One region of the Glaciimonas sp. GNP009 genome, then DNA from elsewhere that is predicted to be linked to it. Evidence: predicted binding sites of a transcription regulator. Region 1 holds the regulator's gene; each other region holds the start of a gene.
The links. Region 1 encodes HrcA, which represses chaperone genes, less so after heat shock. Its sites were predicted from a motif close to TTAGCACTCNNNNNNNNNGAGTGCTAA; they were not measured.
Positions count from the first base shown of each region.

Region 2: a site for HrcA is predicted at 5,295-5,321, ahead of ACXX82_RS14395 (co-chaperone GroES). Genes of this name have one in related genera too.
Region 3: a site for HrcA is predicted at 4,629-4,655, ahead of rpoH (RNA polymerase sigma factor RpoH). Genes of this name have one in related genera too.

Region 1 covers NZ_JBTGUV010000004.1:1,674,823-1,685,638, reverse strand. The annotation lists gene holA (DNA polymerase III subunit delta) at 1-163, opposite strand, end outside; gene ACXX82_RS08380 (LPS-assembly lipoprotein LptE) at 176-784, opposite strand; gene leuS (leucine--tRNA ligase) at 1,023-3,668, opposite strand; gene ACXX82_RS08370 (ExbD/TolR family protein) at 3,861-4,292, opposite strand; gene ACXX82_RS08365 (MotA/TolQ/ExbB proton channel family protein) at 4,347-5,039, opposite strand; gene dapB (4-hydroxy-tetrahydrodipicolinate reductase) at 5,363-6,169, opposite strand; gene ACXX82_RS08355 (outer membrane protein assembly factor BamE) at 6,192-6,779, opposite strand; gene fur (ferric iron uptake transcriptional regulator) at 6,860-7,279, shown strand; gene hrcA (heat-inducible transcriptional repressor HrcA) at 7,407-8,429, opposite strand; gene ACXX82_RS08340 (HAD family hydrolase) at 8,581-9,318, opposite strand; gene ACXX82_RS08335 (NAD kinase) at 9,383-10,309, shown strand; gene recN (DNA repair protein RecN) at 10,447-10,816, shown strand, end outside.
Region 2 covers NZ_JBTGUV010000004.1:3,061,871-3,072,686, reverse strand. The annotation lists gene ACXX82_RS14415 (hypothetical protein) at 85-267, opposite strand; gene ACXX82_RS14410 (hypothetical protein) at 589-897, shown strand; gene mgtA (magnesium-translocating P-type ATPase) at 1,452-4,214, shown strand; gene ACXX82_RS14400 (DUF1345 domain-containing protein) at 4,408-5,058, opposite strand; gene ACXX82_RS14395 (co-chaperone GroES) at 5,445-5,738, shown strand; gene groL (chaperonin GroEL) at 5,835-7,487, shown strand; gene ACXX82_RS14385 (methionine ABC transporter ATP-binding protein) at 8,035-9,084, shown strand; gene ACXX82_RS14380 (methionine ABC transporter permease) at 9,074-9,727, shown strand; gene ACXX82_RS14375 (MetQ/NlpA family ABC transporter substrate-binding protein) at 9,929-10,729, shown strand.
Region 3 covers NZ_JBTGUV010000004.1:2,919,402-2,930,217, forward strand. The annotation lists gene ACXX82_RS13710 (SCO family protein) at 1-617, shown strand, start outside; gene ACXX82_RS13715 (COX15/CtaA family protein) at 644-1,888, shown strand; gene cyoE (heme o synthase) at 1,896-2,780, shown strand; gene ACXX82_RS13725 (SCO family protein) at 2,813-3,493, shown strand; gene rpoH (RNA polymerase sigma factor RpoH) at 3,659-4,558, opposite strand; gene ACXX82_RS13735 (GTPase) at 4,973-5,401, opposite strand; gene ACXX82_RS13740 (response regulator) at 5,408-6,124, opposite strand; gene ACXX82_RS13745 (sensor histidine kinase) at 6,624-8,954, opposite strand; gene ACXX82_RS13750 (DUF4390 domain-containing protein) at 8,956-9,486, opposite strand; gene rsmB (16S rRNA (cytosine(967)-C(5))-methyltransferase RsmB) at 9,827-10,816, opposite strand, start outside.

The DNA of each region.
Region 1 (10,816 bases):
CCACCGTTAAGACATCGCGCTCTGAGCAGCCATTGGCTCGGGCACTCTTGCGAATTTTATCCGCCGCTTCGAGCGCAAGCAGATGCTCGTCGCTGGTGATGACGTACAGCGGCGCGACTGTCTTGGCCAGATGAGTATCGAGAGCGTCAATCCGCAGTTGCATCGCCGGTCCTCGTTATGGCGCTGGTTTTGTCGATGGAACTGACGGGGCCGGCGATGTTGTTGGCGATGTCGCTGTCGATGGCTCTATCACAGTATTGTTAGCAGTGTTAGCGGGTTTGAGTGCGTTCATCCGGCGCAGAATTTGCTGTACCAGATCAGTTTGCATATCGCGATACAACAGCGCTTCTTCAGCCACTTTTGATAGTTCTTGCGATTCGTTGTAGCTGATGTCACGCTTCAGTGTGATCAGGGTTTGTGGCATTAACTCCTTCTGCTGCGCATCTTTTAGACGGAATGAAAATCTCGAGTACAGCATATATTCACGCGCACGGCCTTGACTGTTGAGGGTCAAAATGACTTTTTCCTGCGTCTGCGAGATCACTTCCATCACAGCCTCAGCCCCTTTTTCATTAGGAACTACTTCAGTGGTCCCGCTAGCCTGAATATTACGTTTGAGTTCGACTCCCAGTGGTGTGCCTGTAGCAGACCCCAAATAAATAGTCTTGAAAGGAAGGTTGGCAGTGCCGCGCAAGTGAAACCCGCACGCGGCAAGCATAGCGGTAAGGGCGATGATAATCGACCAGCGAACCAACGGTTGGCGACTCATGAAAACGCGCGTCATACAGATATTCCTTGTTTCAAGATTCGGGACGAAAATCGCTGTCCTGGCTGGCAATCGGACGGTCCACTTATGTGACTTAGTGGACCGCTTTAATAGATCAAGCAGCATGTTTTATGCGAGCTATCACTAAGCGTTTCACGGGTGATTTAATTCGCGCTTTAGCTGAGCCTTTCGTTAAGTGCTCGGTTTAAAGCGCAACTTACACTGTCCATCAAATACTCAGCGATTCATTTTTACATCAGGCAACGATATTAATCAATTTGCCCGGAACGACAATTACTTTCTTTGGTGCTCCTTCGAGATACTTTTGCACATTTTCATGCGCCAGCGCCAGCGCTTCGACGGTGGCTTTGTCAGCATCTTTGGCGATTATAATGCTGCCGCGTAATTTGCCGTTGACCTGAATCATCATCTCGATTTCGCTTTGCTCAAGCGCCTTAGCATCAACCTGCGGCCAACTTGCGTCCAGAATATCGCCATGCACTTTCGCGAAGCCGAGCTCTTGCCATAGCGTGTGCGTGATATGCGGCGCGATTGGGTTGAGAACGCGCAAGAAAATTGACAGACATTCAGTCAGTACGGCATTGCTGGCTCCCGATGCTTCGAGCTTGGTAGCTTCTAGCGTGTTGAGCATTTTCATGCAAGCCGATACGACGGTGTTGTACTGAATGCGCTTCAAGTCATGGTCGGCCTGTTGCAAAATTTTATGGACTTCGCGCCGCAAGGTTTTGAGCGGGACCGACAAATCGGCATATTGCTTATTTGATCCCGGAATAATATTCGCGGCCTGTGCGTGGCTGAAGCTCCAGACCCGACGTAAGAAACGATGGGCACCTTCGACACCCGCGTTCGACCATTCCAGCGTTTGTTCTGGTGGCGAGGCAAACATCGTGAATAAACGGGCAGTATCGGCGCCGTATTGGTCAATTTGTGCTTGTGGATCGATGCCGTTATTCTTTGATTTCGACATTTTTTCCGTGCCGCCGATAATGACTGGCTGTCCGTCGGCTTTTAGAAGCGCTGAAAGTGGACGTCCCTTGTCATCGAAAGTCAGAGTAACGTCTTCCGGGTTGTGCCAGATTTTCTTGCCGTTGGCTTCTTCGCGATAGTAGGTCTCATTGAGAACCATGCCTTGCGTCAGCAAATTGGTAAATGGCTCATCAAATTTCACCAGTCCAAAATCACGCATGACTTTGGTCCAGAAGCGCGCATACAACAAATGTAATACTGCATGCTCGATGCCGCCGATGTATTGATCCATCGGCATCCAATAGTCGTTACGCGCGTCCACCATCGCATCGGTAGAACCGGGCGAGGTGTACTTCATGTAATACCAGGACGAATCGACAAACGTATCCATGGTGTCAGTTTCGCGGCGTGCAGGTTTGCCGCAAGTCGGACAGTCGACATGTAAAAATTTTTCATGCTTGTTAAGTGGATTACCACTGCCGTCCGGGACGCAATCTTCGGGTAATAAGACTGGTAAATCTTTTTCTGGTACCGGTACGTCGCCGCAATCTTCGCAATGGATGATTGGGATCGGTGTACCCCAATAACGTTGACGCGAGATGCCCCAATCACGCAAGCGATAGGTGATTTTCTTTTCACCCAGACCATGCGCGGACAAATCGGCAGCGATGGCGTCAACAGCTTGCTGAAAGTGCATGCCATCGTATTTTCCGGAGTCGACGCAGCGACCATTTTGTTTGTCTGCATACCAGTCGTGCCAGGTTTCGGTGGAATACACTTTGCCTTCCACGGCGATCACCGGGCGAATCGGCAATACGTATTTTTGCGCGAACGCAAAGTCGCGCTCGTCATGTGCAGGAACACCCATCACGGCACCATCGCCGTAAGTAATCAGGACATAATTGCCGACCCAGACTTCGACCAGCTGGCCGGTCAGCGGATGCGTAACGTAAAGCCCGGTTGGCATCCCTTTCTTTTCCATTACCGCCATATCTGCTTCGGCAACCCCACCTTTTTTGCATTCGGCGATGAATTCAACCAGTTCGGGATTCGTTTTTGCGGCGAAGGTGGCCAATGCGTGTTCTGGCGCTACGACGCAAAAGGTCACGCCTTTGATGGTATCGACACGAGTGGTGAACACCCACAATTTGCCATCCTGAATGAGCTTGCCATCTTCTTCGATTTTATGTGGAAAAGCAAAGCGCACACCGGTTGATTTGCCTATCCAATTCGCTTGCATCAAGCGCACGCGCTCTGGCCAGCCTGTTAATTTGGTTTCGGTGTGGTCCAGCAATTCTTCGGCGTAATCGGTAATTTTGGCGTAATACATTGGAATTTCGCGCTTTTCAATCAGCGCACCTGAACGCCAGCCGCGACCATTGATAACTTGCTCGTTGGCTAACACGGTTTTGTCGATCGGGTCCCAGTTCACGGTACCGGTTTTTTTGTAGATGATGCCTTTTTCGAGCATCTTAAGGAACATCCATTGGTTCCATTTGTAATACTCTGGCTTGCACGCCGTCATTTCACGTGACCAATCAATGGCGAGTCCCATGGATTGCATCTGCGTTTTCATGTGGTCAATGTTGCTATAAGTCCACTGGGCCGGTGGTACGTTGTTTGCCATCGCCGCGTTTTCCGCAGGCATGCCAAACGCATCCCAACCCATTGGCATCAACACATTGTAGTTATTCATCCGCATGTAGCGATACATGACATCGTTGATGGTGTAATTGCGGACATGACCCATGTGCAATTTGCCGGATGGATACGGCAGCATCGAACAGGCGTAAAACTTTTGCTTATCTAGACCGTTCTTGTCTTTTGCGTGTTCGACGACTTTATAGGCATCAATAGCGCGCCAATGGTCTTGCGTCGATTTTTCGACGTCGGTCGGGCTGTATTTTTCTTGCATGGCGTGATGGACTAAAAAAGTGAATGTGAAAAAGCATAGGAGAATTATCCCTGAACCGGTGATTATACTGGTTCAGGTGCTCTCATACGATAGTGGGATTGTGGGAGTCGACGGAAGTTAACGATGAGACGATCTTTTTGCCAAAAGCGAGGCGGTTAGTATTTCACCAAGTGACCGTCTTTCAATAGGGAGTTATTTTGCTGCAGGGACGCTTTTTGGGTCGGTTACGAAGCCGATTTTTGTCAAACCGTTATTTTGTGCCAGTGACATAACCTGCGCCAACACCTGATATCGGGTGTCTTTGTCGGCCCGCAACTGCAATTCCGGCTGGGGTTGGCGTTGTGCGGCAGCGATTAATTGCGTTGTCAGTTCTGGTTCTGCGATGGGCTTGTCATTCCAGAACATTTTGCCCGCGCGGTCAATTGACAGCGATACCGTCTCTGGCTTTTCTGGAGCGGGAGCGGATTGGGCGGTCGGTAAGTTGACTTTGACCGCATGCGTGAATAGTGGTGCTGTGATGATAAAAATCACCAATAACACCAACATGACGTCGACCATGGGCGTGATATTGATATCGGCCATTGGCGCTGAGTGCTGATTGTCGTTAAATCCACCGAATGACATACTGGTTCCGGACTGAAGTTAGTGATGAGTGTATAAGGCTATTAGGAGGCTAAATTATTTTCCAACGCGACTGCCAGTCGTCAAATAAGCATGTAAATCATGCGCGAACGCATCCAACTCTGCCAGTGTAACGCGATTAACACGTGTGAACGCGTTGTAGGCCAGTACTGCGGGAATCGCAACTACCAAACCAAGTGCGGTCATGATGAGTGCTTCGCCAACTGGTCCTGCGACTTTGTCGATCTGCACAGTTCCCGATGCAGAGACTGCCATCAAAGCATGATAAATACCCCAGACCGTACCAAACAAACCGACGAAAGGGGCGGTTGAACCGACTGATGCCAGTAATGTTAATCCGCTTTCCAGCCGTGACGAAACGCGATTGATTTCTCGTCGCAATGTGCGTGTGACCAGTTCGCCAAGATCGGTGCCGGCGTTGAGCGAGGCGGCGGGTTTGCTGGTCATCGGTGACCGAATGCCTGCAGCGTCGGCCGCTTGTATGGCTAAAGGTGCGTAAACATTTTCGGTATCGACCGGTTTGATGACGGCAATCGCATCATTTAGTGTCGGTGCTTGCCAGAATCCTTCAAGCGATGAAGCGCTGCGCCGGATACGCCAGGAACTCAAGGCTTTGGACAAAATGTAGTACCAGCTAATCACGGACATCAGCAATAGCAAATAGGCTACGCCGTGAGAGACAGCATCGCCTTGCGACCAATAGTGGGCGAACCCGAGATTATCATTCATGTTGTTGATCCGGATGGTGGTGGGGCAGCATAACGATCTTTAGGTGAAGATCATTAGTTGGCAACAATTTATTACATTTTGAGCGCAACTCCAGGTCGGTTGAGTCATCAACATCAAACTCGCCATGAGAAGCTAGGAGGAGCGCTCAAAGTATGGGTAAAAATCGAGTACAAGCAGGCCGAACATGGTTAATGAACAAATTAGTGTTATCTGCTGCGCACTTCCCATGCCATAGGCGAGTCATTGTTTGTATTTTGACATCGCCCGGCCCTGAATTTGCGTAAAAATCATGGTAACAATCAGCTTATTACTCTGCTAATTACTCAGCGAAGCCCAAGAACGTCCTGCATATCATATAAACCCGTTGCTTTGTCGTTAAGAAAGCGCGCAGCGCGCAAACTGCCATGGGCATAAGTCACACGGCTGGACGATTTATGTGTGATTTCAACGCGCTCTCCATCGCTGGCAAACAGCACGGTATGATCGCCAACGATATCGCCGCCCCGTATGGAAGCGAAGCCGATGGTAGATGGATCGCGTGCACCGGTTACACCCTCGCGCGAATAGACGGCGACTTCGTCGAGTTTGCGACCAAGTGCATCAGCAATCACTTCGCCCATTTTCAGCGCTGTGCCAGACGGCGCATCGACTTTGTGGCGGTGATGGGCTTCAATGATTTCAATGTCATAGCCGTGCGAAAAACTCTTCGCTGCCATTTCAAGCAATTTCATGGTGACATTGACGCCGACACTCATGTTGGGAGCGAACAGGATGGCTGTCTTTTTTGCTGCTTCTGCGATCGCCGCCTTGCCAGCCTCATCAAAACCTGTCGTGCCGATGATCATTTTGATGCCATGCTCGGCGCAATAGGCGAGATGTGCAAGCGTGCCTTCTGGACGCGTAAAGTCAATTAAAAAGGTAGCGTTAGCCAAGCCCGTAGCAAGATCGAACTCGATATTCACGCCGGACGGCTTGCCCAGAAAAGCGGCGGCGTCGGATCCTAATCCGGGCGCAGTCGGCACATCCAGCGCGCCGGTTAATGTGGCATCTTCTGCATTCTGGATGGCTTCGATCAGCATATGTCCCATACGACCGGACGCACCAGCAACAGCAATTTTCATTTGATTCATCGTTATTTAAGGCTTTGACTGGTTATTTTGTGGGTGCTGTCGGAGGAGGCGTAGGCGCATCCTTTGCAATTCCACTATCTTTGGTGGCTTTTTTAGCTTCTTTATTACCACCCGAAATACGTGCAAGATAATCTGCTTCAGTCGGCAGATCACCACCCTCTACGCGGACCACAAGGTTATCCTTGAAGAAAACGCTGACGCGGCTGGAAGTGATTTCGCCATTGCCTTTTTGCAAACGGAAAACATAATCCCAACGATTCGCGTGAAACATGTCTGTCAGTAATGGCGTACCCAGCGCAAAAGATACTTGCTCTGTGGTCATGCCTTCCTTGACTTGCGAGATCATCTCTTTCGAAACAAAGTTACCCTGTTGGATATTGTAGCGATAAGGAGAAAGGATTCCGAAAAAACGGGGATTCTTTATGGTTTGGACGCCATCGCCCGCTCTATCGCCAGTCGGTATTCCCGAACTGGCGTTAGCTGCATTGGCGCCGGTGGCCGAAGTCGGTCCGTCAATGAGAGGATTTTTTGATGCGCAGCCAGCCAGCAAAGCCATGGAAACAGCAGCTATTGTAAAGGCGGAGGTGCGGGCAGTACGGGAGAGCAACATTCGCATAAGTATCTTAATTGATTGAGCAATTGTGCTAAAACGCTATATGATAAAGCAGATCATCCATTTGCGACGTAAACATGCCTAACAATCCATCCGAACTAAAAGCTAGTGGCCTTAAAGCTACTTTGCCCCGACTCAAAATTTTGGAAATATTTCAAAATAGTGAAGTCCGACATTTAAGCGCTGAAGACGTTTATAAAATTTTGCTTACCGAGAATCTTGATGTCGGTTTGGCAACTGTGTATCGTGTATTAACCCAATTTGAGCAAGCTGGCTTGTTGCAGCGTAATCATTTTGAAACCGGCAAGGCCGTTTTTGAGCTAAACGAAGGATCGCATCATGATCATCTGGTGTGTCTGACCTGCGGTCTGGTCGAAGAGTTTTACGACGAAGAAATTGAGGTTCGCCAGAAAGCCGTCGCCACAGAGCGTGGCTTTGAGATTGCGGATCACGCCTTGGCGCTGTACGGTCACTGCCGGAATTGCGTAAAAAAGTAATTGGGTCATGCGCCGAGTAGCATTAATGCTGTGCGTTCCAAAGCTTCGGATCGTAAGGCATTAAACGATGCTTGCTGTTTTTCTTACTGAGCGAGACTTAGTGATCCGAAATAGTTATTAAGCCAGACTAGTTCTGGCTTAATGCATTGGAAAGCAGCTTTGCTGTAATGTCGACAATCGGTATCACGCGTTGATATGCCATGCGCGTCGGACCGATCACACCCAGCGTGCCCACGATTTTTCCGTTCACCTCATAAGGTGCGGTGACGACGCTCATCTCTTCCATTGGAACCAGTTGTGATTCGCCGCCAATGAATATTTGAACGCCGGTGGCCTTGCCTGATATGTCCAGCAGTCGCATCAAATTGGTTTTTTGTTCAAACATATCAAACAGCTTACGTAAGGAACTCATGCTCGATGACAGGTCAGTCACGCTGAGTAGATTGCGCTCACCTGAAATGACAACTTCGTCAGCATCGTCGGTCATCGCCTCGCTACCGGCCTCAACTGCGGCCAACATGAGTCGATTCATATCATCCCGCAACTGGCGAACTTCGGTTTGCAGGCGTAAGCGAACGTCATCAATACTATGGCCTCCGTAGTTTTGATTGATAAAATTGGCCGCTTGTACGAGCTGTGAAGGGGTGTAGTCGACATCTGTTAACAAGAGTCGATTTTGCACATCGCCGCTAGGGCCGACGATGACGAGCAGAATACGTTTTTCAGAAAGTCGTAAAAATTCAATCTGCTGAAACACCGATTCACGCCTTGGGGTTAGTACCACGCCTGCAAATTGTGAGAGCGATGACAACACTTGCGCAGCGTTGGCGATGATCTTTTGCGGCGAGTTAGTTTGCAGTCTTGCCTGCATTCTCGATTCGAGCACGCCCTCGTCAATCGGCTGGACCGTCAATAGTGTGTCGACAAAGACACGATAGCCGCGGGGCGTTGGTACCCGTCCCGCTGAGGTATGCGGACTCGCAACAAAACCCATTTCTTCCAGATCGGCCATGATATTGCGTATGGTCGCGGGAGATAATTCCAGCCCGGAAATTTTTGAGAGTGCGCGCGAGCCTACCGGTTGCCCATCCGCGATGTAGCGTTCCACGAGGGCTTTGAGAAGAGTTTGAGCGCGAGTATCAAGATGCATGGCGATTATTGGTAAGTGCTGGCGTGATTTGCCATGAGCCAGGTCTGACAGGTGTCTGGCCCTTAATAATTGTATTTATACACTGTTAAGCCGAATCGCGCCTATTCGTCGGCGTGGATTTTCTCTATCAAAAGAGATTTTATGAGGGATTTTACGTGCTGGCGGATTGATCTTCCAGCCATGTTTCAAGCTCATGTAACGTGACGCATTGAGCATCTGCTACGATTCCAACGGGCAATACGCGGTCAAACCGATTAATCCAAACGCTTCGCAAGCCAGCTTCACGCGCGCCCACCACGTCTAAAAGCGGATCGTCACCCACATAGACCGCTTCTTCGGGTCTGACATTAAGGGCTTGGCACGCCGCATGGAAGATCGCGGGATCAGGTTTAGCGCAGCCGAAGCTATGCGCGGCGATGGATATAGCGAAATGCTGTGACAGGCCGATTTTCTCCAGATCCGCAAATCCGTTCGACACTGAACCCAGTAATACGTGTTGTCCTAAGCGAGATAGCACCGGTTGAACGTCGTCAAAGGGCGTCACCGCATGACGCGCCTCAGCAAACAGCGCCATGGCGGCATCAATCTTGCTAATATCTTCGCCAACAGTATTAAATGCTTCAGTCAGTCCAGCGTGTCGTAAAGCCGATAAATTAATTTTGAATAGGGCATTAGTGGCACTCAACGCTTGACGCCGTTGCCGCAGACTGGCGATCGTAAATGCCTCCGAGACGGCCGGTGCGTTGAGGCAAAGCCAGTCATACAATAATTGCTCTGCGCGGATCAATACCGGTACGATTGGCCAAAGTGTATCGTCCAGGTCGAACAAGACGGCTTTAATGGGTGCAGCGCTGGGCGAGTGTTGACGGTGACTAGCGATATTATTCATGGAATCGTGGAGTATCCTCTAGAGAAGCTTTAATGCAGACCCAAATTATGGTCTAATCGGCGGCATGTGGCCTATAAAATTATCTCATCAACAGAATTTACCTAGTTTGCCTAAAACTATTGCGATCGTTGGCAAGTATTTTGCCGCCGGTATTGACGACTCATTGACCGAGGTGGCCGACTTTCTTCAGGTGCGCGGACATAAAGTCGTGTTTGAGGCCGAGACCGCGCAAAATATTGCCTTAACCGGATTCGAGGCGATGACGCCCGAGCAAATCGGCCAGCAAGCCGATGCCGCGATCATTGTCGGCGGCGATGGCACGATGTTGGGTATTGCGCGTCAACTGGCACCTTACAATGTTCCGCTCATCGGTATTAATCAAGGGCGACTTGGTTTTATGACCGATATTTCTCTTGAACGCATGCTTCCGGTATTGGGGGAAATGCTGGATGGAAATGTCGAGTCGGAACGGCGGACCTTATTACAAGGCGTGGTCAAGCGTGACGATGTCGTTATTTTTAGTGCGCTAGCGTTTAATGACATTGTTGTCTCGCGCGGCGGTACTTCCGGCATGGCAGAGTTGCGGGTCGATGTGGATGGTCGTTTTATGTATAACCAACGTTCCGATGGCCTGATCGTTTCGACTCCCACCGGTTCTACGGCATATGCGCTTTCTGCTGGCGGGCCTTTGCTGCATCCATCGTTGAATGGCATTGTGTTGGTGCCGATTGCACCGCATGCGTTGTCCAATCGTCCGATTGTCGTGCCGGACAGTAGCGAAATCGTCATTGAAATTGTCAATGGTCGGGAGATCAATGTTAATTTTGATATGCAGTCGCTGACCAGTCTGCAACTTGGGGACCGCATCGTCATCCAGCGTTCTGAGCACGCGATCACTTTTTTACATCCTGCTGGCTGGAGTTACTATGAAACCCTGCGCCAGAAGTTACACTGGAATGAGTATCCTTCGGCAGACGGTCATTTGCGTTAATTGCGGAATGGGTGCGGTGTCCTGCGCGATCAATTGCAGTACACTGCTGCTTCGACGGTATTGTCACCAGCGCTGACCGCCGATACCTTAGTCCGCTTTCCTGAAACCGATTTTGTTCTACAACCTGATTCGATTCCATGCTGCGCACCCTTTCCATTCGCGATTTTGTTATCGTTGATGCCATTGAGCTTGACCTGGCCTCTGGCTTTACTGTCTTCACCGGTGAAACCGGTGCGGGGAAATCCATCCTGATCGACGCGCTTGCTTTGGCGTTAGGTGGGCGGGGTGACGCCAGCGTCGTACGCGAGGGTGCGGCCAAAGCAGACATCAGCGCCGAATTTTCGGTATCAAACCGCAGCGAAGGCAGCCCGATTGACACCAGTGAAGCAGTCAGAGCATGGTTGACCACGAACGAATTTGAGAGCGAAGAAGGTGGTGTACTGCTGCGCAGGGTGATAGATAACGCAGGACGTTCCAAGGCCTACATTAACGGCATTGCCGCGACCG
Region 2 (10,816 bases), 1.4 Mb from region 1:
CTGTCAGCGCGCCATATTAAGTAGTCGATCGGATTTAGACAGATTATCCGATCATGCCCACCTTCGCGGTGAAAATTGACCCTTCTAAATCATTGAACTAATTAATTGAAGCACGATGAATGCGAAGACAGAGCCGACAACCAATCCAACCGTACATAATCCGCCGTGCGCGATTTTTGAGTGCACCGGCACTTCTGCAAATAAGATTAATCCGAACAGCGCCATGGGGATAAAGAAAAGAAAATTAGCGATCAGGAAGTTTTGCATGGCTGTCTCCGTCTTTTGATTATATTTTAAGTATAGTTTGCAAAAAGCAATAAGCAAGACGTTGATATGACAGTCGACGTCATCAATGCCTTAATAGGCGACTTAAAGTGGCGTTTTAATTAACTTATAAGCCTTCAGTGATCCCCACCTTCAGGCGCTCAACCTTAACTAAAAACAACATAATGCGCGGCATTAAACCTTTTTAGTGCGCTCTTATGCTGGGGTGCACAATTTTTTCTTGACCGGCGTTTGTGGCAGGATTACCATCCGCTTGTTTTCATTTTATGGAGCCCCATTCATGGGCACTTGTTCGAGTGACAGTTGTTGCCAGACCCGTTCTGGCATCGTCTCGGCAAGATAACGCAGGCTTCCCCTGCCGTCATCTCGCCGCTGGCGAATGATGGTATCCCAAAGATATTTGCAGACAATGTGTTTGAATGTGTTTGCTTTGATCGTAGATTTCCATTACCCGATAAAGATAGTTACTTAAATTACGTCAGCATTGCTTGTGTGTTTCTGCGTTCACGCATTGCCATGACCGCGTTTTCGTCAATTAGCGCTGAGTTGACGCTCGCTGTGGAGTGTTGGCGAGACGTTGCGACGACGCGTCATCCGACGAAACGCCGATAGTGAGCGACAACAGTTGGTAGCGATGTTGCGTCAACAGTCCCGCTGGTGACAATTGCGTACCAAGTTAGTATCAATTTGGTGCAAGGTTTATACCCAGTTGGCGTTACTATCGCGAAGTAGTTTACATGCTCGCGCAGGCAATCATCTTTATCGTTAAAACGTCACCGGTTAGTTTTACAGTTTTACCCATGCAGTAGGAGGATTTGATTTTTTTGCCCCGTCTGTCGTCGATTGTATGTCGTCAATATCGATATGCATATCGTTAACATTAATGACAGGCCGTGAAGAGTTGGAAGTAATTCCAGTAGTCCTGATAAGGCAATCCCTAAAATTTCAGTTAAGTGTTGGACCTTAGTAATGGTGTCAGATGCATAGTCGTAGAAATCTGCGGCGGCATAAAGAACGCACCATCGGTTAGCAGTATCGGAGACTTTAGTGATGACCTTGAAACGCCACGATTGCGCGAGCAGTCACGCGTGTGCCCAATAGCAGTCCAACTGATTGGGCGGGACAGATCAACGCGGCCGAGAATTCTATATAGAAAAAATAACGCTATGAATTTGAATCTCTTGAAAGACTCCTTTGTCAGGTTTGTTCATGCCCATGGTATGGACCGACATTTCCGCCGCTTCAGTAGCGACATGTTTAGTAGTACGCCGACACCAAATGAAGTACCGCCAACGCTTGCCCAGCATTTGCTCAAAGCTGCGCGGGCCGATCTACCGAGTTTGCTGGAACAATTGAAAAGCCGTACTGATGGCCTGACCGATTCCGAGGCTGATGCAATTCGGCTTGTAGTTGGCCCTAACGAAGTCGAGCATGAAAAGCCGTTGCCGTGGTGGGCGCATTTATGGCAGTGCTATAAGAATCCATTCAATCTTCTGCTGACCGTTCTGGCGGCGGTATCGTTTGCGACCGAAGACATGAAAGCCACCGTTGTCATCGGGACGATGGTGGTGTTATCGACGCTGATGCGCTTTGTGCAGGAATCACGTTCAAACAGTGCAGCCGATAAGTTGAAGGAAATGGTCAGTAATACCGCAACCGTATTGCGCCATGATCTGGTTTCCGATATTGCCGATGAAGCGCTGCGTTATTTTGATGTCACTTTGCATCCAAAAGGTGCGCGACGGATCGAACTGGCGATCAAAAAACTGGTTCCTGGCGACATCGTCCAACTGTCCGCTGGCGATATGATCCCGGCCGATTTGCGTTTGCTGACGGCCAAGGATTTGTTTATCAGCCAGGCCGCCATGACCGGCGAATCGCTACCGGTAGAAAAATTTCTGCAGCATCGCGGTGAAGCGACTAACAATCCTCTGGAGCTGGACAATCTTTGCTTCATGGGCACCAACGTCATCAGTGGTTCAGCGACCGCGATTGTCGTCACGACCGGCAATCAAACGTATTTTGGCGCACTGGCTGAACGCGTGACTGCCACTGACCGCACGCCGACTGCGTTTCAGCTGGGCGTCAACAAAGTCAGCTGGTTATTGATACGCTTCATGATGGTGATGACGCCGATTGTTTTCTTTCTGAATGGCTTCACTAAAGGCGACTGGGTTGAGGCGTTTCTGTTTGGCTTATCCGTAGCGGTTGGTCTGACGCCGGAAATGCTGCCGATGATTGTCACCTCGACGTTGGCCAAGGGTGCAGTCGCACTCTCGCGCAAAAAGGTGATTGTCAAACGACTGGATGCGATCCAAAATTTTGGTGCGATGGATGTCTTGTGTACGGATAAAACCGGCACATTGACACAGGATAAAATTTTTCTGGAGCGGCATACCGATATTCTAGGTAAGCAGGATGACTTGGTGTTGGAATACGCTTACCTGAATAGTCACTATCAAACCGGCCTTAAAAACCTGCTTGACGTGGCGGTCCTGGATCATGCCGAGCTGCAACGCGAAATGGCGCTGGCTTCTGCGTACCGCAAGGTTGATGAAATCCCGTTCGATTTTCAGCGGCGCCGGATGTCGGTGGTCGTCAGCGAACGTGAGGATCATCATGAATTGATTTGCAAAGGCGCGGTCGAAGAGATCGTCTCCATTTGTACCCACGCCCGCCACAACGGGACGGTAGTGCCATTTAGTGCTGAGCTTCTCAAAGAAATCCACGAGACTACTGCCAGCCTCAACGCAGAAGGTTTACGCGTCGTCGCGGTGGCCGCTAAAGATTTGCCGCCGACCAAGGAAGTCTATGGCGTGGCCGACGAGTCGGATTTGGTGCTGATCGGTTACATTGCCTTCCTCGATCCCCCAAAGGAATCGACCAAACCCGCATTGGATGCATTGAAAAAACACGGCGTGACGGTCAAAATTTTGACTGGCGACAACCAACTGGTAACGGCCAAAATTTGCCGTCAGGTTGGCCTGACCGTCGATGGCATGTTGCTGGGTTCTGACGTCGAAGATATGAGCGACGCAGACCTGGCGATTGCAGTCGAAAAAACCACCGTATTTGCCAAACTCAGTCCGACGCATAAAGAACGTATCGTGCGTAGACTGCATGACAACGGCCACGTGGTCGGCTTCATGGGCGATGGCATCAACGACGCGCCTGCGTTACGCGCAGCAGACATCGGTATTTCGGTCGATACTGCGGTCGATATCGCGAAAGAAGCAGCCGATATCATTCTGCTGGAAAAGAGTTTGATGGTGCTGGAAGAGGGTGTTCTGGAAGGTCGTAAGACGTTTGCGAACATGCTGAAGTACATCAAGATGACGGCCAGCTCCAACTTCGGCAATGTCTTTTCTGTACTGGTAGCGAGTGCATTTTTGCCCTTTTTGCCCATGTTGCCGCTGCATTTGCTAGTGCAAAATCTGCTTTACGATATCTCACAAATTACGATTCCGTTCGACAATGTGGATAAGGAATTCTTAGAAAAACCACAGCGTTGGGACCCGAAAGAAATCGGTCGCTTCATGATCTTTTTTGGTCCGATCAGTTCGATTTTTGACATCGCCACTTTCGCCTTGCTATGGTACGTATTTGGCGCCAATACCAACGAGCACCAAACCCTGTTCCAGTCGGGCTGGTTTATTGAAGGCTTGCTGTCGCAAACGTTGATCGTACACATGATACGGACCCGCAAGATACCGTTCTTCCAAAGCCGTGCTTCGTGGGCGCTCATCAGCATGACCGTCATCATCATGGCGATTGGAATCTTGCTGCCGATGTCGCCTTTGGCGCATTACTTCAAACTGCAAGCGCTGCCGCTGAGCTACTTCCCATGGCTATTGCTGATATTGGGTGCGTATGCGGTGCTGACGCAGATGATGAAGGGTTGGTATGCCAAACGGTATGGCTGGCAGTAAAAAAGTGGGCTTAGGAATGGCTTAGGATGGCTTAAAAATGGCTTGAGAATAAGCCGATAGAAATAGCGTCTAGAAGGCGGACAGCATTTGCTGGCCGCTTTTTTTATGCCGGCACCGTAGAGAGATATGGTGGGCCAAGCGTCCCCGACATGCGGTGTTTTCGGACACTCTTTGCACCACGCTCGTGAGAATCTTAGGAGATCAAACCCGCAGCAATATTGATCGACAAACCGAGAATCGCCGAGTTAAATAAAAACGTCAATATCGATTGCACTAATACTGTCTTACGCATTGAGCGGGTCATGACGCTCACATCCGAGGTTTGTACTGCCACCGCTAATGTGAACGAAAAATAGAGAAAATCCCAATAATCGGGGTTTTCTTCGCCCTCAGGAAACCGTAAAGGTGCCGGTCCAATACCAGAACTATAAAACAGTCGCGCATAGTGCAAGGTGAACATGGTGCCAACCAGAAACCACGATCCGAGAACGGTCAATCCAGTAAATAGATAGCGGACTTCCTTCGGCCCCGGCAAAAAGTCCTTGGCCTGAGACAACCCAAAAACGACCGCTGCGATACTCGCGATCGCCGCAATGCAAATCAGCATCAAGATCATGCTGTCGTTTTCGTCCTCAATCGCGGCCCGCTTTTTAACTTGTGCCGATCCAGCTCTCACCATCATCCACCAGATGGCGATCAGATATCCCCACACACCGGCGTTCCAGCTGATGAGCCCACGGGTAATGGTCGACCCATTCGGCAAGAGTGCCCAGATGACGCCACCAAAGATCACAGCGAGCACCAGACGTGGATGAGTATGAAAAACCAGATTACGAATACGCATTCTTTAAGACCTTAAAAATAGAAGTGGCAGATTTGGAGACCACGCCAAACGTTCATGCCAGATCATCATAGCGGCAACCCTGCTTTCACGACAAGATTCCCTTGTAACAAAACCTCTTTGTATTTTTATTGACAAAAAATTAATATTGCCGCCTGTGATTAATTGTAGCGGCTTTGGTAAATAAAAAAGAGAGTACAGAACATCACTCTTGAAAAATCAACTAACCACCCCTATACTTAGCACTCGTTAGGTGAGAGTGCTAACAATCTCCCTGACCTAGTCACTTTTTCTGTGCGGCACATTGTAAAAGCCAAACTAATCGGTGCAGTCGTTGCTGCAATGTTGCTGCAAAAATTATAACTTGTTGAATTTTGAAGGAGTTACACATGGATCTTCGTCCTTTGCATGACCGCCTCGTCGTTAAGCGTCTAGATGTTGAAACAAAAACTGCATCAGGTATTGTTCTGCCAGAGGCAGCAGCCGAAAAGCCTGATCAAGGTGAAGTATTGGCTATTGGTAACGGCAAGATTCTGGAAGACGGCAAAGTTCGCCCGATGGCAGTTAAAGTCGGTGAGCGCGTTCTTTTCGGCAAATATGCAGGTCAGGTAGTGAAGGTCGATGGCCAGGAACTACTGATTTTGCGCGAAGAAGACATCTTCGCTATCGTCGAAGGTAAGTAATTCATAGTTCAAATTGATCGAAGCCCATTGCAATTTTCGCAATAAGGCCGCTTCGATCTCTACGCTCTACATTCAACCGTATTCAGGAGAATCAACATGGCAGCAAAGCAAGTAATTTTTGGTGATGATGCACGTGCCAAGATCGTTAATGGCGTCAATATTCTAGCCAACGCAGTTAAAGTCACTCTGGGCCCTAAAGGCCGTAACGTGGTTCTGGAGCGTAGCTTCGGTGCTCCTACCGTTACTAAAGATGGTGTTTCAGTTGCTAAAGAAATCGAACTGAAAGACAAGCTGGAAAACATGGGCGCGCAACTTGTTAAAGAAGTTGCTTCCAAGACTTCAGACAACGCTGGTGACGGTACTACTACTGCAACCGTGTTAGCACAAGCTATCGTGCGCGAAGGTTTCAAGTATGTTGCAGCCGGTTTCAACCCAACTGACCTGAAGCGCGGTATCGACAAAGCTGTTGTCGCCATCGTTGCTGAAATCAAAGCATTGGCTAAGCCAACGACTACTAGCAAAGAAATCGCACAAGTTGGTTCGATCTCTGCTAACTCCGACACCGATATCGGTGAAATCATTGCTAAGGCAATGGACAAAGTCGGTAAAGAAGGCGTTATCACTGTTGAAGATGGTAAATCACTGGAAAACGAACTAGACATCGTCGAAGGTATGCAATTCGACCGTGGCTATTTGTCACCATATTTCATCAACAACCAAGAAAAACAAGTTGTTGCTCTGGAACAGCCTTACGTTCTGTTGTTCGACAAAAAAATCTCTAACATCCGTGATCTTCTTCCGGTATTGGAGCAAGTCGCTAAGTCGGGCCGTCCGCTGCTAATCATTGCAGAAGACGTCGAAGGCGAAGCACTGGCAACTTTGGTCGTCAATAACATCCGCGGCATCCTGAAAACTGCTGCTGTTAAAGCACCAGGCTTTGGTGATCGTCGTAAAGCAATGCTGGAAGACATCGCTATCCTGACCGGTGGTCAAGTGATTGCTGAAGAAGTCGGCCTGACATTAGAAAAAGTAACATTGGCAGAACTAGGCCAAGCTGCACGTATCGAAATCAGCAAAGAAAACACTATCATTATCGATGGCGCTGGCGAAGCAATCTCGATCGAAGGACGCGTTAAGCAAATCCGCGCCCAAATCGAAGAAGCAAGCTCTGACTACGACCGTGAAAAGTTGCAAGAACGTGTTGCCAAGTTGGCTGGCGGCGTTGCACTGATCAAAGTCGGCGCAGCTACTGAAGTCGAAATGAAAGAAAAGAAAGCACGCGTTGAAGATGCATTGCACGCTACGCGCGCTGCAGTCGAAGAAGGCGTTGTTCCTGGCGGTGGCGTTGCTTTCTTGCGCGCACGTGCTAACGTTAAAGACCTGAAAGGCGACAACGCCGATCAAGATGCTGGTATCAAAATCGTGCTGCGCGCAGTTGAAGAGCCATTGCGTCAAATCGTATTTAACGCAGGCGACGAGCCATCGGTTGTCATCAATGCAGTATTGGCTGGCACAGGTAACTACGGTTACAACGCTGCTAACGGTACTTACGGTGACTTGGTTGAGCTGGGTGTTCTTGATCCAGCAAAAGTAACACGTTCAGCATTGCAAAATGCTGCTTCTGTTGCTGGCCTGATCCTGACAACTGACGCAATGATCGCTGAATTACCAGACGACAAATCAGGTGGTGGTATGCCTGGTGGTATGGGTGGTATGGGCGGCATGGGTGGCATGGACGGCATGATGTAGTGAGATTGATCGTTGATAACCTACTGCGCACCGTAATCTTGTAGTCTGCGATGCTCGCCGTACCTGCGTACGGCTGCGCTTCTCGGCTACAACCTTACGGCGCTCGCTACGGTTCTCAGCGATCACACAGAGTGGCTGTATCATCTTCTTTATTTTGTTGAGGGTGGATGGTTGCTTTGGATATGAAGCCCGCTTTTTGCGGGCTTTTTTGCGTTTGCTGGTTTAATCTCGCTGAAAGCTACAGAACACCAAGCCCCTGAGAGGCTGTTACTGAACCGAGTACCCAGGACCTACGCAAAACCGTCCCAGCAGGGCGTGCCGACGCAGACAGCACGCGAGTGCCGGGCCACGTTGGCGGCAAGGAAAGCACAAAGCGGCTGGGGCGTTTTTGCGTAGGTCCGACACTTATGCGGTTGGGTAATATGGGAATACCTAAAAGATACTTTGCCGGAAGACAAAATCCTTATAAAATAAGCACTTACATAAAAATTATATTGGCGGCGGATTGTCGAAGTTGGGGCAGTCAGCTGCCTTTTTTTATTCCGAAATGATAAAAATACAAGCAGTAACTCAGCGATTCGAAGGCAGTAATGGGCCGGTAGATGCAGTGCGCAATGTTGATCTGACGATTAACAAGGGCGAAATTTTTGGGATTATTGGTCGTAGCGGGGCTGGTAAAAGTACGCTTGTGCGTACGCTTAATCTTCTCAATCGACCTACTTCGGGCAAGATCATTGTTGATGGCCGAGATTTAACTGCGTTAAACGCCACCGATCTAAGGGCAGCACGGCGTGAAATCGGGATGATATTTCAGCATTTTAATTTGCTATCGTCCCGCTCGGTCTATGACAACATCGCGCTACCGCTGGAACTTGCAGGTTTGTCAAAAGCCGAAATCAGCAAAAAAGTGACACCATTGCTGGAACTGGTCGGCCTGACAGCGTTAAAAGATCGCTATCCGGCACAGATTAGCGGCGGTCAGAAACAGCGCGTTGGCGTTGCGCGCGCGCTTGCAAATGCGCCGAAAGTATTGTTATCGGATGAGGCGACTTCTGCACTTGATCCTGAAACGACGCGTTCGATTCTGGAATTATTACGCAAAATCAATCAGGAGCTTGGTCTGACGATTGTGCTGATCACGCATCAGATGGAAGTCATCAAGATGATCTGCGACCGGATGGCCGTTATGGAAGCTGGTGAAGTGATAGAGCATGGCGAAGTCATCGATATTTTCCGCTCCCCTAAGCATCCTGTGACCCGCGCCATGATCGGTGACGTGATTGCGCAAGATCTGCCCGCTGGCGTGCTACAACGCTTGCGTGCGCGCCTGGCGCGCAGCGATGCGGCTGACGGCACTGACCATCTGTTCCGGCTTGCCTTTACCGGAGATAGCGTGGATCAACCGTTGCTGTCCGAAGTCGTGCGCAAATTCAATCTGGACTTCAGCATATTGCACGGTCAGATTGATGAAATTCAAGGCCAGGCATTTGGTTCTCTGGCAATTTTAGCCAATGGTAGCGGCGACAATATCGCTGCCGCCATGACTTATTTAAGCGCGCAAGGCGTTACCGTGGAGGAGTTAAACCATGTCATCTGAAATGCTCAGTCTATTCCTATCGTCGTTCGGCGAGACCTTGATGATGGTCGGCATTTCCGGCGTTCTGGGCGCGGTGCTAGGCATTCCATTAGGGATTGCGTTGCACCTGACCGGTCGCGATGGTGTGCTGCCGAATCTGGCATTTAACCGTATTGCCGGATTGATCGTCAATGCGGTCCGTTCAACGCCGTTTATCATTTTGCTGGTGGCAGTCATTCCCTTTACCCGTTTTTTTGTTGGCACATCAATCGGCACTGCGGCAGCAATTGTGCCACTGACCCTGGCGTCAGCCCCTTTCGTCGCCCGACTGGTCGAAACGGCGCTACGTGAAGTGGATCGCGGTTTGATTGAAGCGGCACAGGCGATGGGCGCATCCACCTGGCAAATCGTCTATAAAGTGCTGATCCCGGAAGCATTCGCCGGTATTATTGCCGGGCTGACGATTACGTTTGTCAGCTTGGTTGGCTATTCGGCGATGGCTGGCGCGATTGGCGGCGGCGGTCTCGGCGATTTAGGAATTCGGTATGGCTACCAGCGCTTTTTGCCCGAAGTCATGCTTGCCGTCGTACTGATTTTGATTGTGTTTGTGCAGTTGGTTCAAACTTTAGGCGATGTTCTTGTACGCCGCTTGAGTCACAAATAGTATCGGTGATCATTTTTAAATAATGCAGTCTGGATAGGCTGAATGGCCATCGTTATAGCCATCGCTATAGCCGTTGATATAGCCGTTGGTAAAATCTCTGTCTTCACGCAATACCCGCATTCAATCATCAATACCCAATGCAAGTAAAGTTTCTGACAAAATCGGATACCTACAAGCCCATTTACAAAAGGATAGAAAGAAATGAACCGACGTCAATTAGTCCAATTTTTTGCTGGCTTGAGCGTCATCGCCAGCTTGGTATCGACTCCTGTCCTGGCGCAGGACAAGCCGATCAAGATCGGTGCGACCGGCGGTCCGCACGCAGAAATTCTGGAAGTGGTCAAAAAAATAGCTGCCAAAGATGGCCTGACTATTCAAATTGTTGAATTCAGCGATTACATCCAGCCAAATGCTGCATTGGCGGCTGGTGATCTTGATGCAAACAGCTATCAACATTTACCGTATCTGGAAGCGCAAATCAAGGATCGTGGTTACAAATTGAGCAACGTCGGCTACACCATTACGTTCCCAATGGGTCTTTACTCGAAAAAAATCAAGTCGCCAAAAGACCTAAAGGTCGGTGCACGTATTGGTATTCCGAACGACCCAACCAACGGTGGCCGCGCATTGCTGTTGTTGCAAGCGCAAGGATTATTGAAACTGAAAGCGGGCGCAGGACTACAAGCGACACCGCTGGATATTGCTGAAAATCCAAAGAAATTGAAGATTGTCGAAATCGATGCAGCGCAATTGCCGCGTTCGTTAGATGACCTTGACGCAGCTGCTATTAACGGCAATTTTGCAGAAAAAGCAGGCCTTAGCCCAACCAAAGACGGCATCGCAATCGAAGCCGCCCGTGGGCCGTATGCCAACGTCATCGCAGTACGTACAGAAGATAAAAACAAGCCTTGGGTCGCCAAGTTGCTGAAGGCCTACCATAGCCCTGAAGTGAAACAATACGTTTTAGAGCAATACAAAAGTTCGGTCATTCCGTCCTGGTAAGTAGGTCGCTTTTAACGCCAGCGAAGTTGATGTGCATTCACGCCATCTTCGCTGGGTGACCGCCGGTGGTTGAGTTGTCATTAGTTG
Region 3 (10,816 bases), 1.2 Mb from region 1:
AAAACCCGGTAAAACAGCCTTTGGCGCTTGATGGCAAAAAGGTGAAGCGGAATGGCCGCCTGAAAATGCTCCTCATAGTCGCTGTTTGTGCCGCGCCAATGATTGCTTCTTATTTCACCTACTATGTCATCAAGCCAGAGTCGCGTACCAACTATGGCGATCTGCTTGATCCGTCCCAATATGCAATTCCTGAGCTAGGGATTACGGAGCTCGATGGTACGCCAACAACGCTGGGTGCTTTTAAAGGCAAGTGGGTGATGCTGCAAATCGGCAGTGGTGATTGCCAGAAGAAATGTAAAGATACGTTGTTCGAACTGCGCCAGCTAAGATTGATGCAAGGCAAGGAGCGCGAGCGGATTGAGCGGGTGTTGTTGATTACCGATGACAAACCGTTGGATATGCCAGGCTTGCAACCTTTTGAAGGGACCCGGTTGTTGCGGGTTAAGCCGGATTTGTTAAAAGCCTGGTTGCCAACCGATGCAGGAACGACCGCGAGCGATCATATTTATCTGATCGATCCGCGCAGTAACCTGATGATGCGCTTTCCCAAGGACTCGGACCCTTATAAAGTGAAGGCCGATCTTTCTAAACTCCTGCGAGCTTCCGCGATCGGCTAATGTCAAATTTACTTCAGCTCGGTGCAATGGGGATACTGGTGGCGTTGTTGGCGCTCAGTGTCGTCTGGGCCTCCAAAGACACTAACAAATACCGCAAGCTTGTGTGGGTCACCCTGTTTTTGACATTTGACCTCATCATGTTCGGGGCATTTACGCGTCTGACGGATTCAGGCCTTGGTTGCCCCGATTGGCCCGGTTGTTATGGCCACTCCAATCCATTGTTGGCGCATGCGCATATCAGTGCAGCGCAAGAGGCAATGCCAACTGGTCCGGTGACGCTGATTAAGGCGTGGATTGAGATGACACATCGGTACTTCGCGATGGGTGTGGGTGTCTTGATCATTGGATTAATGGCAGTGGCATGGATGCGTTGGCTGAAGCCAGTCGCAATCACAGCGTCCAGTGCATCCGATACGACGCTTAAACCTGCGCAAGGTGCAGCACCTAAAATCGTCCTTAAGATAGCATCCAATTCGGGCTCTGATACTGCTCAAGGCCGTGTTAAGTTACCTTCGGCGCAACGCGACCCCAAGTTTTCCCCTTGGTTTCCGACATTGTTATTTTTTGCAGTATGTTTGCAAGGCGCGTTCGGTGCCTGGACTGTGACGATGAAGTTGCAGCCGATTATTGTCACGACACATTTGTTGCTGGGCTTAACCTTATTAGCATTGCTAACGTGGCTGGCCGCACGACAAAATGATCACCGACCGGTTTCAGCGGCGGGACGTCAACTAGCCGTTCCGGCGTTGATTGGGATGCTGTTGTTGATTATGCAGATCGCGTTGGGTGGCTGGGTAAGTACTAACTACGCGGCATTGGCGTGTAATGATTTTCCACTTTGCCATGGGATGGTGATCCCGGACATGGACTTCGAGCATGGATTTACACTCTGGCGGCATTTAGGTAAAACCGCTGATGGTGAGTACTTGCCATTTCAGGCGTTGACCGCAATTCATTGGACGCATCGAATGTTTGCTTTCGTCGTGATCGCCTTTGTTGGTTGGCTTGCTTGCAAAGCGCGACGAGTCGACGGACTGCGCAAGACGGGTAATTGGCTGCTGATTATTATTGGAGTGCAACTACTGACAGGGCTGGCGACAATCTACTTTAATTGGCCGCTCGCCATTGCTGTTGCGCACAACGGTGGTGCGGCACTGATTCTGGTATTGCTGGTCATGTTAAACTATAAGACGAGACTTCCCGCCGCAAAGCAGTTCGTACCGGTGGTACAAGATAACCCAGCACAAGCTGACCGCATTACTTCAAATTAGTGACCGCATGACGACCATAACCGCACCTCGAAATCGCGTGGCCCAATATTGGGCATTGACCAAGCCCCGCGTGACCCAATTGGCAGTTTTTTGTGCCGTTATTGGTATGTTTCTAGCAACTCCTACACTTCCGGATTGGCAGCGTGTAGTGGCTGCGACGATTGGTATCTGGCTTTTTGCAGGGGCTGCTTTTGCTGTGAACTGTCTGGTTGAGCGCGAAATTGACTCACGCATGGCGCGTACTGCGCGGCGACCAATGGCGATGGGTGAGATCACTGTTCCCCAGACGTTAATCTTTTCTGGTGTCATCGGTGGAATTGGTAGCTGGGTTTTGTATACTTTTGTTAACGGTTTAACAATGTGGTTGACTTTAGCGACGTTTATCGGTTATGCCGTGATTTATACGATCATCCTCAAACCTGCGACACCCCAAAATATCGTTATCGGCGGCTTATCCGGCGCAATGCCGCCTGCCTTGGGTTGGGCAGCCATTGCAAATGACGTGCCGATGCAAGCCTGGATTCTGGTTTTGATTATCTTCGTCTGGACACCGCCGCATTTTTGGGCGTTGGCGATGTATCGCCGTGACGATTATGCTAAATCCGGATTGCCGATGTTGCCAATTACGCATGGATTGAAATTTACACAGTTTCATATCTGGCTTTACACCATCGCATTGGTTGCCACCACGATGCTGCCGTTTGCCGTCGGTATGAGCGGGTTGATTTATCTGGTGAGTGCAGCCATTCTGGGTGCTATTTTTCTATGGTACGCGTGGCAGATTTACAAACATTACACGGACTTGATTGCGCGCAAAACTTTTGCGTTTTCGATCATTTATTTGTCGCTGCTGTTTGCTGCTCTATTGGTCGACCATTACCTGAAATTTTGAGATGCACGGTGCGTCCGTTATTGAAAGTCTAAATGAAACGTTTCTTCTCAGTTTTAAGACCAATTGCCGCTTCTTGCATTGTTATTGCTATGGGCTTATCTGTGGCAGCATGCGGTGATAAGCCAGCAACCACTGGTAGTGCTGGCAGTGCTGGTATTTCTGGCGGCGGTAGTCAGGAAATGACATTGTCTCCACAAAACAGCAAATTCATTAACACGGATGTAACCGGCCTTGGTTATGCGCGCGATTTCGCTCTGACTGACCATAACGGAAAGCCACGCACGCTAGCTGACTTTAAGGGCAAAGTGGTCGTTGTTTTTTTTGGTTATACCCAATGTCCTGACGTCTGTCCTACGACGATGGCCGAGTTGTCGAGCGTGATGAAGGAGTTAGGGCCGCTGGCTGATAAAGTGCAAGTGTTGTTCGTGACGGTTGATCCTGAGCGCGATACGCAGGCGCTGCTAGCCCAATATGTTCCCGCTTTCGATCCACGCTTTCTCGGGCTGTATGGTGATTTGGCGGCGACTGAAAAAGTCGCTAAGGAATTCCGCGTTTTTTACCAAAAAGTACTAGGCAAGACGTCGGGTAGTTACACGATGGACCATACGGCGGGTAGTTACGTCTTTGACCCGGAAGGTCACATCCGCTTGTTTGTACGCAATGGCCAGGGACCAGATCCGATTGCGCATGATTTAAAAATGCTGCTGTCTTAATATTATTATTCTATAAATGTTAAGGGTGTAGGAATAAATATCCGAACTGGTATTTTGGTGATGCGTTTTAAATCATTGCTATAAACAAAAAGCGCCAGTCGGCGCTTTTTGTTTTTTTAGTGATTTAGTTAATTCAATTCAACTCAATCTTATTAATAAAATAAATTAAGAATAAGCCACTAAAGAACTTTTCATTTTCTTGAGTGCCACTGCTTCAATTTGACGAATGCGCTCGGCGGAAACACCGAATTCTTTTGCAAGTTCATGCAAGGTGGCACCAGAACCATCGTCATTCGCTAACCAGCGCGACTCCACAATGCGGCGTGAACGGTCATCCAATTTGCCTAAAGCAGACTCAAGACCCTCTGATTGCATACGGTCGTATTGTTGGGCTTCCAGCACTTTGGTCGGCTCTTGCATATCGGATGACAAATAGGCGATAGGTGCAAATTTATCATCGTCGTCATCGGTTGGCGCTTCCAAAGCGATGTCACGACCGGTTAGTCGGGTTTCCATCTCAATGACTTCTTCGCGTTTTACGTTAAGCGTTTTTGCCAAGTCGTCAACTTGCGTCGGTGTCATCGCGTCGAGACCGATTTTATGGCTACGCAGATTGAAAAAGAGCTTTCGTTGTGCTTTGGTTGTGGCAACCTTAACCAGCCGCCAGTTTTTCAAGATGTATTCATGCATCTCGGCCTTGATCCAGTGCATCGCGTAGGACACCAGACGCACACCTTGATCAGGATCAAAACGCTTGACGGCTTTCATCAATCCGATGTTGCCTTCCTGGATCAGATCGGCGTGCGGTAAGCCATATCCCAAATATCCACGTGCAATAGAAACAACTAAACGAAGATGAGACAGTACGAGCTTTTGCGCGGCAGCCAGATCGTTATTTTCACGTAATTTTTGAGCCAGCGAAATTTCTTCGTCGTGAGTCAACATAGGCAGGCGGTTAACAGCCGAAATATAGGCGTCGATATTGCCTAGAGTACCCGAAAATCCAAGCGCTAAGGCGCCCGATTCGGCTGGGATTAACGCAGTCTGTACCGATGGATTTTTCATTGTTTCTCCTAGCTATCAGATGGAATTTTCTGCCAACAGGGTGTAAACCATACTGATTTGATCAGGTATTCTAGCACTCCCACTTGTAGAGTGCTAATCGATTTTATTAAATGGTGAGGATAGTTACTCACTATCAATAAAAGTTAATGATTTATACTTTTGAGCATGTTGGAGTGGCTTCATAGGGGGGAAGTTCGTCGCAACGATACTAAATAGTGTGACAGTGTGTAACGTGATTTTTTACGTAATAGATTGCGGATTAGATTCAAAACGGTACCAATAATCTTGGCGACGATGCCCCCGGTTTGGTGAAAGGCCTGGATAAGACCGCAAAGTGAGGGTGGTTGAGGATTAAGTCGACCGGGTAATGTCTGGAGAGTTTTCGATCGTGAGGGCTATTGGACGGATTGATATTTAAGTGGCGATATCGTCAGTCAGGGTGAGCCATTCGTCGTACGGGGAAGTGGAGAGCAAAGCGCGAATTTTATCGATGTGCGTGGCGTCCGCGATACTGATATAAAGCCGAGCAGGACGATCACGGAGCAAGCGATTCAGCGTTACCCGTAATGTAAGCAGGCCAATGCAACAAAGACAGCCAGGGGCGACACGTTTGATGTGAAGCGTGAAATGCGTTGGCTCCGGCGGTGATTTACCGTCTGGCAGGCCTTCGAGGATGACACCGATGATTCCTGGCATTTGCTGTAATGATGTTGCCTCGGTTTTGATCGACAACCAGACGGCACTTTCTCGTCTGGTTGCGGACGGGCCGGTTACCAGTGTAAGAAACGGTGGCAAAATCGATGACAGGATCGGTGGCACAAGGCATTGCGACGGAAGAGACAAATCGCTTTATCCGCCTTTTTTCGTTAATTTTCCCGGATCGACTCCCAATTGCTTGAGCTTTCGATACAAATGCGTGCGTTCAAGTCCAGTTTTTTCAGCCACGCGCGTCATGCTGCCACTTTCCCTAATTAAATGATACTCAAAGTAGGCGCGCTCGAATGCATCCCTTGCTTCACGCAATGGTAGACCAAACGAGGATGAAAACAGATTGTCTGACGTCAACATTGCCACGGGAAGTGGCGAGAGATGTGGCGTTTCCGCAGTCGACGCAGCACCAAAATTGTTGCCACTCACCAGATCAGGCATTTCATTGGAAATAACCGGTTGCGCAAACATGGTCGGCGCACGGGATGATTTAGGCCCTTGGGATAAGCCTTGTTGCACCGCTTTGAGCAGTTTCTGTAATGCAATTGGCTTTTCAAGAAAGTTTAAAGCGCCGATGCGCGTTGCTTCCACTGCAGTATCGATAGTGGCGTGACCCGACATCATGATGACTGGCATTGTCAGTAGCCCATCACGCTGCCATTCCTTAAGCAGGGTTACACCATCGGTGTCAGGCATCCAGATATCTAGCAGCACCAGATCAGGCACGCCATTTTGCCGAAATTCACGTGCTTGCTGCGCGTTTTCTGCGGTCGCGACAACATGCCCCTCATCTCCTAAAATTTCGGAGAGTAATTCTCGAATTCCCATTTCGTCATCAACGACCAGGATATTAGCCATGCGTTAGCTTTCCCATTTTCTGTTGCATTCAATCATAATTTTTAAGCCGGACATTCCGGTCAAATTTATGCGATTGCAGCACTATTTCTGTGCTTGTGTTTAATTGTTAAAAATTTGATTACACGCTTAAATTCTGACAAGGATCTTACTACGCAACCTTTAGGCTTGGTACGTGCGCCGCCCGACTTTTCTCATTTATCCCAGTTCAATTTGATTTCGGTATTCCTTCGTCGCAGTCTCCATACAGTCAGCAGCAACAGGATTGCACGTACGAAATGCTTTTTCTGGGCAGACTGGATGAAACCGACTCTTTAGAAACCGAAGTATCTGCTAAGCATGCCCACGCTTTTCAGTATCGCGCGGCGCTTGGGATCGTCCAGTATATTTTCACTGCGGCCGACGTTGCAGCATATCGCAGCTTCTATATCCAAGCATACATCCTATAACGCCGATGTCCTACTTTATAGAAAATCTGCCAAATAATAGGAAAGAGCGGACATCAAATAATTTTTTTGTCATCACCAGTGAATGTACTAGGTGCTAACTTTAACAGCAAAATTAATATTTTTGCGCCCTTTGTGTCACTGCGATTGCGTAAGTCGATCCGTCCACCATGTTCATCAACGATTTTTTTGACCATGGGCAAACCCAAACCGGTGCCGCGTGGCTTCGATGTGATGTAGGGTTCAAAGGCGCGTGCCAGAATTTTAGATGAGAAACCGAGGCCATTATCTGTGATGGAAAAACGCACAGCGGTACTCGGTTGACCGTCCGAACCCTGATAACTGATCCGTTCGGTTACTACGTCAATCCGTGGTGCCGCGACCTCTGCGGTGGGATCTGTCACGGCATCTTGCGCATTTTGTAGGAGATTGTGGATCACCTGGCGCAATTGCGTAGCATCACCCATGATATGCGGCAGGTTTGGTGTCAATGAAGCATGGATCATATCGCGCTCATCACCGGCGACATAAAGGTGCAAAATTTCGGCCACCAGAACGTTTAAATCGAGTGCGCTTAATACTGCCGGCGGTGTTTTTGCGTAATCGCGGAAGTCATCCACCATTCGTTTCATGGCAGCAACCTGATTCACAATTGTCGAGGTACTTTTCTTCAGAATTGCGGCATCCTGCGTCATCAGTTTATCCTCCAGCTTCATTTGGAGTCGTTCCGCAGATAGCTGAATCGGGGTCAACGGATTTTTAATTTCATGCGCCAGACGACGCGCAACCTCGCCCCACGCAATCGATCGTTGCGCTGAAATAACGTCTGAGATGTCATCAAACACCACAACGTATCCATCCCGATTTTCTACAGGAAGGCGCGAACCACGTGCCAGCAACGATATATCGTCACTGTCGATATTATCGATTCTGCGGGGGATTTCAATTTGTTGCTGCCAATGCAGTCGGCTCTCGCCGATTTTTCCTGCTGCAAACTGTGCATTTTGTTCTGAAAATGCCTTTGTAATAATTTCCGCGAAATGAGCTAAACCGTCAATGATATTCAGCGGCTGGCCAATATGTGGGCTCAGATCGTATTGCAAAATACGATGCACCGATTGATTACTGGTGACCAAATGAAAGTCCTCATCAAGCACCATGACGCCTGCTGACATGTTCGCCAATACCGACTCCAGATAGGCTTTGGCATTTTCCAGTTCGTTACGATTTTTTTCGACAGATGCCCGTGCATCCGATAATTGTCGGGTCATCATATTGAACGATTGGGTCAACGTACCGAGTTCATCGGAGGTGGCAATGATGGGGCGCGGTGATAGATTTCCCTCCGCCACAGCTTTGGTACCCTCGGCCAATAACAAGAGTGGTTTGGCAAGATCGCTGGCAATCAGGAATGCGCTAATGATGGCGCCAAAAATGGCGAGTAGCAGTGTCAGAGTGAGCGTTACGAGGTAAATTTTACGTAACCCGGAGCGAGCCAGAGAGCGCTCCTGATATTCACTTGACGCGGCCCGTAACGCCTCCGCATTGGTCGCTAAATAAGAAGGTACGGGCTGCGAGATTTGCAGGAAACGCGTTTCATTTTGTAGTGATAACGTTTTGATCGGTGCTGGAATTTCGACGATGACATGCAAACGCAAATTGTTATTTGCCTCGTTGATCGATGAGGCAGACAAATCGGTTGGATTAGTTTTTTTAGGCGTTCCTATGTCATCACTATTTTCTAACTCGCTTTCGATAGCTGAAAATCCACGGCTTTGTCGCGCCTGCCTTAACATGGCAGATGTCGGGAGAACCGGCGAAAGCGTTCCGAGACGTCCTCCCACCGAAGCAATCAGTTGTCCATTGCTGGCAAGAATTGATGCTTCGATATTTTGGTCGCGCAATCGCGTCAACTGGGAAACCTGGCCGGAACTTGTCTCTTCAGATAATTCAAGGGCGATGCCCTTGGATTTGGTAATCAGATCTGATAAAGATGAGTTGAGTGCTGCTCGTCCGAGGTTCAAGCCAGATTCCAATGCTGCCTCGACCCGAACGTCAAACCATGACTCGATTGAGCGTGACACGAATTGAACCGATACCAAATATATGATAACGCCGGGCAAGATGCCGATCACGGCAAAGAGCAAGACCAGTTTTGCCATCAACCGCGAGCCGAACTTGCCGCGTTTGTAACGACTATAGAGTCTTCCCAGCAGAAGGCAGACCAAGCCTAATAACGCCACTGCGACTAGCGCATTGAGGCCAAACAACCAAGAGTAGTATTTGTCGAAAAAAACGGAATTCTCTGATGCCGAAGCGAGCAGAAAGAGAAGAATGCTGATGATCGCGCCACCGACGATCAGTAAATAGCGGATTGCACGTGGCACGTTACTCTGCCTTGTAGTTGAAGGTCTTCCAGTCGGAAGAAAGACGCCAGTCGCTATTATTCAACGCGTTTACCTGGAATGGCTTTGGTAGTTGCGCCAGATCAAGTCCCATTCGGACGGCAACGCGGTAGATTTCGCCAACTTGTAGCGCGCCTTTGTCAGCGATTATCCAGCGACTGGGACGGCGGATCAAGGAGAGCGCGTCGTCTAGCGAGTCGAAGCTTTGCTGCAAACTGCCATTGATAGCGGCTTGATAGCGACGCGTCAGAACATTATAGGAAATGCGGATGGTTTGTGCGGCGTTGATCGCTTTTTCATCAAACCAATACCAGCGCGGCCGTGTTAATTCGACCTCCGTGGTGAAGTACAACGGAACGCCACGATTGATGGCGTCTTCTAGTCCGCGATTGAGTTCAAACGAAAATGCCGCAGAAAGGCGGTAACCATCATCACTGGTTTCAATCCGCGCCCTCGTCATGTCGGCGCCATCAGCCGCGTATGCCGTCACAGTGCCAAAGGACACCGCCATCATGAAAGCGAATAGGAGCTTCAACAGCACGTTCTCAAGCAGCGACAGGCGCAAGAAATTCTGCGTAGTGCGGTGTTTGTCAACCGCATGTAGTGCAGTAACTTCCGATTGCTGAGAGCCGGACGCCTTCACATCGACCAGATTAGCATCGCTTGGGCGACGGTTTCGAAAGAGGTCTAATAGTTGTGCCAAAGGTCGCGTCACTGTTCTCGGGCCGGATCAAGTCCGGGAATAATGTGAGTAAATTAGAAAGATTGCATGCTTTCAAGCAGCGTCATTAATCTGTCATTAATGACGCTGCTTGCTCTAAATGATTTGTCGATCATCAGCGCTCAGTCAGAATTCAAGCTTTCTGGAAGAGGGCGTAAAACAGACCATCATGATCTTGCTCATCGCTCATTGTCGGTATTAACTGGCCCGGTGCGGTCAACCTGATAGCTTGATTGCGTTGTGCAAATGCCACAGCTTGAGCCTCCGACTCTTGCGGCCATAATGAACAGGTTACGAGCAACAATTTACCATCTGGTCGTAGCATCTGCCAAAGGTTGTCCAGTATATCTGCCGAAAGTGTTGCAAGTTGGTCGGTATCTGTCCCACGCCGCAGCCACCGAATATCGGGATGGCGGCGAACGATACCGGAGGCGGTACAGGGAACGTCAGCCAGAATACGGTCGAATTGTTGTCCATCCCACCAGCCGTTTGTCGTGCTCGATACGCTTTCCGAGTTGCCAGGATGAGCGCCGATGCGCGCGTCGCCTACTTGTAACGTTGCGTTCAGCTGCAGTCGTTGCAGATTTTGCGCTATGCGTTGCAGTCGCTTGGCATCGTGATCGAGCGCGGTAACCGTGACATCGGCCAGTTCCAGCAAATGACATGTTTTGCCGCCAGGCGCGGCACAAGCATCTAACACTCGCATGCCATCCTGAAGATCCAATAAGGGTGCTGCCAATTGCGCGGCCGCATCCTGAACTGACGCCAAACCATCTTCAAAACCGGGAATTTGGTTCACTGGTAATGGTTTGTCGAGACGTACCGCAACCGGACCAATTTGGCGGGCGCCAATATTATTTTCTGAAAGGAGCTGCAAATACTTTTGAACGCTTATCTTGCGTTGGTTAACGCGCAATGTCAGCGGCGGCGGCTGATTGCCGCGTGTCAAAATTGCTTGCCAGTCTTGTGGATAAGCCGCTTGCATCTGGTCAATCCACCACACTGGATAATTCCACAATGCCAAAGGATTTTTGTTTGCTTCCGCGGTAAGCGTATCGCGTTCGCGTAAAAAGCGTCTTAGTACCGCATTGACCATGCCTTTTGCATGCGCGATGTTAAAGTC